DNA from 3 places in the Cutibacterium sp. KB22876 genome. Region 1 is predicted to be linked to each of the others. Evidence: predicted binding sites of a transcription regulator. Region 1 holds the regulator's gene; each other region holds the start of a gene.
The links. Region 1 encodes HrcA, which represses chaperone genes, less so after heat shock. Its sites were predicted from a motif close to TTGGCACTCGNNNNNNNCGAGTGCCAA; they were not measured.
Positions count from the first base shown of each region.

Region 1 (2,270 bases):
CGACGACCCGATCAACCGGACGACCTAGCATGCATGCCGCCGACATCGCCAGGGCGTGTCCCTGTTCAGGAGCCGAGCCGGTGTCGATGAGGAGGACATGATCGTCACCGGCGACCAGTCCGCAGGTGACGGCTTCCGGTTTGATGACGGTCGTCCATACCCGGGCAGTGAGAGCGGACCACCGGGGAGTCTCGGGATTCGTCGACATGATCACCAGTGTGGCACGTCCCGAGGCGTGCGCTGCCAGCGAGAGAGGCAGAAGGACGTCAGGTGAACGCGATAAGGTGGCACTCGGCACCTGAGAGTGCCAAAGTGGGACTTGTACCCGATGGGATCGCGTGAGGAGGGATTGTGCTCGACGACCGCAAGCTCGACGTGCTCAAGGCCATCGTCACCGATTACGTCTCCAGTAAGGAGCCGGTGGGTTCCAAGGCGTTGGTGGAACGCCACGGGCTTCGGGTGTCCCCGGCAACCGTTCGCAATGACATGGCCGTCCTGGAGGAGGAGGGGTACGTCACCCACCCCCACACCAGCGCCGGTCGTATCCCGACGGACAAGGGGTATCGCCTCTTCGTCGACCGGATCGCCACCCTCAAACCGCTGTCCGGGCCAGAGCGCCGGGCCATCCAGGCCTTCATGACCGGAGCCGTCGACCTCGATGACATCGTGCGTCGCACGGTGCGACTGCTCGCCCAGATCACTCACCAGGTCGCCATCATGCAGTATCCGGTGGCGACGACGGCGACGATCCGTCACCTCGAGTTGGTGAGCCTGTCGACCGACCGCATCCTCATCGTCCTCATCATGTCCTCGGGGTCGGTGGAGCAGCGGATCGTGGAGCTTCCCGGTCACGACGAGCAGAATCTTGTCGCCCTTCGTACCCGGCTCAACCAGGCCCTCGTCGGTCTGACGGTGGCAGAGGCCGTCGACTCCCTCAATCGGCTTCTTGACGAACTCGGGCCGGCTGAGGGGCCGCGCGCGACCTCCGTCGTCGCGACGGTCCTGGAGATCCTCGCCGTCGACCCATCTGCCCGCGTGGTGGTCGCCGGGGTTCCTAATCTCACCGCATTCGGTGCACAGTGGGAGACGACGGTGCGTCCGGTCTTGGAGGCTCTCGAGGAGCAGGTCGTCCTGATGCGACTGCTCGGCGAGGCCACCGCTGGAGAAGCCGGTGAGGTCACGGTGCGTATTGGTGCCGAGAACACTGACGTGCCCTTCCAGTCCACCTCACTGGTGGCAAGCACATACGGATCCGACGATACCCTGTCGAGCCTCGGCGTGGTCGGACCCACCCGAATGGACTACCCCTCAACCATGGCAGCCGTGCGAGCCGTGGCCCGTTATGTGGGCCGGTTCCTGGCAGAAGGATGATCCTTGAGCAACGACTACTACGAGATTCTCGGTGTTTCCCACGATGCGAGCGCCGACGAGATCAAGAAGGCTTATCGCCGCAAGGCCATGAAACTCCACCCCGATGTGGCCGGACCGGGATCCGAGGACGAGTTCAAGAAGGTCCAGGAGGCCTATGAGGTGCTCCAGGATCCGCAGAAACGCGCCGTCTTCGACCGTGGTGGCGACCCGAATGCCCGCATGGGCGGATTCGGGGAGGGAGGATTCAGCAGCGCTGGATTCGACTTCACCAACCTCGTTGACGCCATGTTCGGTGGTGGAACCTCCTTCGGTGGTGGCGGACGTGGGCCACGCTCACGGACCCGGCGAGGTCAGGACGCCCTGGTGCGGATGCGCCTGAGCCTGGCCGAGGCGGTGTTCGGCGTCACCAAGCCGCTGGAGGTCGACACCGCAGTTGTGTGTCCCAAGTGTCAGGGCAAGGGGGCCGAGTCCGGCTCCGAGCCCGTCACCTGCAACACCTGTCAGGGACGTGGTGAGGTCATCACGGTGCAGCGTTCCTTCCTGGGCGACATTCGCACCAGCCAGCCCTGCCCGACCTGCCGTGGTTACGGCACGGTCATCCCGGATCCGTGTCAGGAGTGCTCCGGTGAGGGACGAGTGCGCACCACCCGCACCATCAACGTCAAGATTCCTGCCGGTGTTGCCGACGGCAACCGGATCCACCTGGATTCACAGGGAGAGGTGGGGCCCGGTGGTGGCCCAGCAGGTGACCTGTACATCGAGATGACGATCAGCCCGCACGAGGTCTTCACCCGCGAGGGTGACAACCTCGAGATGGTCGTCACGATCCCGATGACGGCGGCTGCGCTGGGAACCAAGGTTCCGGTGCACACCCTCGAGGCCGATCGCGAGGACTTCGA
Region 1 is NZ_AP040858.1:1,608,331-1,610,600, forward strand. It holds gene AC6I1W_RS07275 (MBL fold metallo-hydrolase) at 1-208, opposite strand, end outside; gene hrcA (heat-inducible transcriptional repressor HrcA) at 352-1,371, shown strand; gene dnaJ (molecular chaperone DnaJ) at 1,375-2,270, shown strand, end outside.

Region 2 (2,270 bases), 990 kb from region 1:
ATGTGGGCCTACCGTCAGGCCCCATGCCTGTGATTCCATGTGGGCATGCTGAGTGTTTCGCGCCATATGAGACGCTGTCTGGTCTTGCTTCTTGCACCCCTGTTGCTGCTCGCCGGGTGCGTCAAATTCGACACGGCAATGGAGATCAAGGACGAGGATCACATTCACGTCAAGGCCACGGTTGGTATCTCCAAGTCGATGGCCGACATGTCGGGGGAGGATCTCACCTCCCAGTTCTCCAACTGCAGTGACGTCAAGGGCATGGGCGGCGGGGCCTCGAGCGCGAAGGGTGAAAAGTTCGAGGATGATCAGTACATCGGTTGCACCTATTCGGGCGACATCACGGCAGCCGAGTACAACAAGAAGGATGACGGCAGCAAGATCACCTTCGACAAAGACAAGGTGACCTTCAAGATGAATGCGGGTTATTTCAATGACGCAGGTGGTTCCACCGAGTCCCTCGATGCGAGCATGCTCAGCGACTTCAAGGTCTCCATCATCTTCCCCGGCAAGGTGTTGAGCCACTCGGGATCGAGCAAGGTCGACGGGAACACCGTCACCTGGACCGATCCCAAGGACGTGTTCTCGAGCGAGGGGCTCAGCGCCACTGGTGAGCGCAACGATGGTGTGCCGGCGTGGGTCTGGATCGTCGTCGCGGTGGCGGCCTTGGCGATCATCGGGATCGTCGTGGCTGTCGTGCTCAAGAAGAAGGGTCCGAAGGCGAGCGAGCCGGAGAACGGTGATGCCCCGTGGGCGATGCAGTATCCGGGGCAGCCGCAGGGGCAACAGCCTCAGCAGTGGAACAGCCAGACCCCGCAGTGGGGCAGTCAACCCGACCGGGGCAATCCTCAGGCACAACAGTCGCCCTACCAGAACCCGAGCCAGAGTCAGCTAGGTCAGCCATGGGGACATGTCCCGGGGAATGTGACCGGGGCTCCTCAGCCTGATCAGCAGCCGCTCTCAAACCCTGATGACTTCTGGAAGAACCACGGATCCAACTGATTGGTGCCGATATTTGGAAGGCCGTTTCTGGCACTCCCGTTGCCTGAGTGCCAACCACGGGTGTACTTTCGTGGTTGGCACTCTCGTGGTGAGTGTGCCAACGGACCTGAAGCACCCGCGACGCCGATGGTTCGTCGCGCTCGGGGCTCGCAACCCCTGGCGAGAGACAATGACACAATCCGTCTTCAGTAGAAAGGGGTCTTGACGTGGCAACCACGATCAAGCCGCTCGAGGACCGCGTCCTCGTCCAGCCTCTCGAGGCCGAGCAGACCACCGCTTCCGGACTCGTCATCCCGGACACCGCCAAGGAGAAGCCCCAGGAGGGCAAGGTCATCTCCGCTGGCCCCGGTCGCGTCGACGACAAGGGCACCCGCGTTCCCATGGATGTCAAGGAGGGTGACGTCGTCATCTTCTCCAAGTACGGCGGCACCGACGTCAAGTACGATGGCCAGGAGTACCTGCTCCTCAACGCTCGCGACATCCTCGCCGTCGTCGAGAAGTGAGGCGCTGATACATGGCAGCCAAGCAGCTTCAGTTCGACGAGGAGGCCCGTCGCTCCCTCGAGCGCGGCGTCGACACCCTCGCTAACACCGTCAAGGTGACCCTCGGCCCCAAGGGGCGCTACGTCGTTCTCGACAAGAAGTGGGGAGCCCCGACCATCACCAACGACGGCGTGACCGTCGCCAAGGAGGTCGATCTCACCGATCCTTACGAGAACCTCGGCGCCCAGCTCGCCAAGGAGGTCGCCACCAAGACCAACGACGTGGCCGGTGATGGAACCACCACCGCCACCGTGCTCGCCCAGGCCCTCGTTCACGAGGGACTGCGCGCCGTGGCCTCCGGGGGCAACCCGGTCGGTCTCAAGCACGGTATCGAGAAGGCCGTCGACGCCGTCGTGGAGGAGCTTCGCTCTATCTCGCGCGCCATCGACACCACCTCGGACATGGCCAGTGTCGCCACTATCTCCAGCCGTGACGAGAAGATCGGTGAGCTCATCGCCGAGGCTTTCGACAAGGTTGGCAAGGACGGCGTCATCACCGTCGACGAGTCCCAGACCTTCGGCACCGAGCTCGACTTCACCGAGGGCATGCAGTTCGACAAGGGCTACCTGTCGCCCTACATGGTCACCGACCAGGACCGCATGGAGGCCGTGATCGAGGATCCTTACATCCTCGTCCACTCCGGCAAGATCTCGTCGATGAACGACCTGCTCCCGCTGTTGGAGAAGGTCATCGCCGCCCACGGTAACCTGTTCATCGTGGCCGAGG
Region 2 is NZ_AP040858.1:2,599,599-2,601,868, reverse strand. It holds gene AC6I1W_RS11805 (LppM family (lipo)protein) at 40-1,002, shown strand; gene groES (co-chaperone GroES) at 1,209-1,505, shown strand; gene groL (chaperonin GroEL) at 1,517-2,270, shown strand, end outside.
Region 2: groES (co-chaperone GroES) is a predicted target of HrcA. The motif match lies at 1,030-1,056, and genes of this name have one in related genera.

Region 3 (2,270 bases), 490 kb from region 1:
GATGCCCTCCTCGACGGCAGCTTTGGCGTTGCGCACGGCATCCTCGATACGGTGCTTGCGCTCCTTGAGCTCGACCTCGGTGGCAGCACCCACCTTGATGACGGCGACACCGCCGGCGAGCTTGGCGAGGCGCTCCTGCAACTTCTCGCGGTCGTAGTCGGAGTCGGAGTTCTCGATCTCCTTGCGGATCTGGGCAACGCGTCCAGCGATCTGCTCGGAGTCGCCGGCACCGTCAACGATGGTGGCCTCGTCCTTGGTGACGACAACCTGGCGAGCGTGGCCCAGCAGGTCGAGGGTGACGGCGTCGAGGGACAGGCCGACCTCCTCGGAGATGACCTGACCACCGGTGAGGATGGCGATGTCGTTGAGCATGGCCTTGCGACGGTCGCCGAAGCCCGGGGCCTTGACGGCGACAGACTTGAAGGTGCCGCGGATCTTGTTGACGATGAGGCCAGCCAAGGCCTCTCCCTCAACATCCTCGGCGATGACAAAGAGCGGCTTGCCGGACTGCATGACCTTCTCGAGGATCGGCAGGAGATCCTTCAGCGAGGAGATCTTGGAGTTGACGATGAGGATGTAGGGGTCCTCGAGGACAGCCTCCATGCGCTCGGTGTCGGTGACGAAATAGGGCGAGATGTAGCCCTTGTCGAAGCGCATGCCCTCGGTGAGCTCGAGCTCCAGGCCGAAGGTGTTGGACTCCTCGACGGTGATGACGCCTTCCTTGCCGACCTTGTCCATGGCCTCGGCGATGATCTCACCGACAGTGGTGTCGGCAGCCGAGATGGAGGCGGTGGAGGCGATCTGGTCCTTGGTCTCGATGTCGATGGCCATCTCGGACAGACGAGCACTGATGGCCTCGACGGCGGTCTCGATGCCCTTCTTCAGGCCCATCGGGTTGGCGCCGGCGGTAACATTGCGCAGGCCCTCACGGACCATGGCCTGGGCGAGAACGGTGGCGGTGGTGGTGCCGTCGCCAGCGACGTCGTCGGTCTTCTTGGCGACCTCCTTGACGAGCTCAGCGCCGATCTTCTCGTACGGATCGTCGAGCTCGATCTCCTTGGCGATGGAGACACCGTCGTTGGTGATGGTGGGGGCGCCCCACGACTTCTCGAGAACGACGTTGCGACCCTTGGGGCCGAGGGTGACCTTGACCGCGTCGGCGAGGGTGTTCATACCCGCCTCGAGCCCGCGGCGGGCCTCAATGTTGAATTCGATGAGCTTTGCCATGTTTGGGGAATTCCTCCGCTCCGGTGGGCCTGGCAGCCCGTGGACGTCAGATGGTGTGGCGGGAGCGACCCCGCGTTGTATTTCCCCGTGATGCCCGCGACGGACGATCTGGTGATCTCATCACCGGGATGACCACCCTCGTCGGCACTCGCAACACCGATTCGGGCAGTAGCACTCTCGCTTGCCGAGTGCCAATGACATGTTTAGCACTCGCACCCAGTGAGTGCAAAGAGTTGATGAGCGGAAAGTGACTGATTGTGCTGCCGACGATGGCGTCAGGCAGATTGCGTCGCGTCACCGGGTGGTGATTGTGATGCGCGCCCTAGACTGGCCTTGTGTCAGATTCTCCCGCCCCCGAAACCGCGACGTCCAGCGATCTCAGTGCATCGGACCGCGCGATTCTGGATCTCGAGGAGTCCTGGCAGACCGGGAACCCGGGTGTTGACAAGGAGACCGTCATCCGCGAGAGGCTCAACATGTCGTCCCCCCGCTACCACTTACGACTCAACGAGCTGATCGACGATGAGTCGGCCGCGCGATATGCGCCCGCCCTTGTCGGGAGGCTGCAACGAGTCCGCAGTCAAAAGCGCAAGGCCCGCAGCGCGCAGCTGCTCGGATGACACACGCGGCGTTGTCAACGATGCGACGCCATTGACGAGAGGCACACTATGAAACGCCTGACCGGTACGGTCCGGACGTACTCCTGGGGCTCCTATGACGCGATCCCTGATATCTTGGGAAGGGAAGCCGACGGCCAGCCCTGGGCCGAGTACTGGCTCGGGGCCCACGAAACCTCGCCATCGACCCTTGACGGTGCTCCCCTCACCGAATACCTCGACGCGCACCCCGAGGAGCTGGGTGAGCGCAGCCGTGATGCCTTCGGATCCAGGCTACCTTTCCTGCTCAAGATCCTCTCGGCTCGCCGCCCACTGAGCCTCCAGGCCCACCCTGACGCCCGTATGGCGCGAAATGGATTCGTACGCGAGAACCAGGCTGGCGTTGACGTCACCGATTCCCAGCGCACCTTCGTCGATGACTGGCCC
Region 3 is NZ_AP040858.1:1,120,451-1,122,720, reverse strand. It holds gene groL (chaperonin GroEL) at 1-1,227, opposite strand, end outside; gene AC6I1W_RS05120 (DUF3263 domain-containing protein) at 1,563-1,847, shown strand; gene manA (mannose-6-phosphate isomerase, class I) at 1,896-2,270, shown strand, end outside.
Region 3: groL (chaperonin GroEL) is a predicted target of HrcA. The motif match lies at 1,396-1,422, and genes of this name have one in related genera.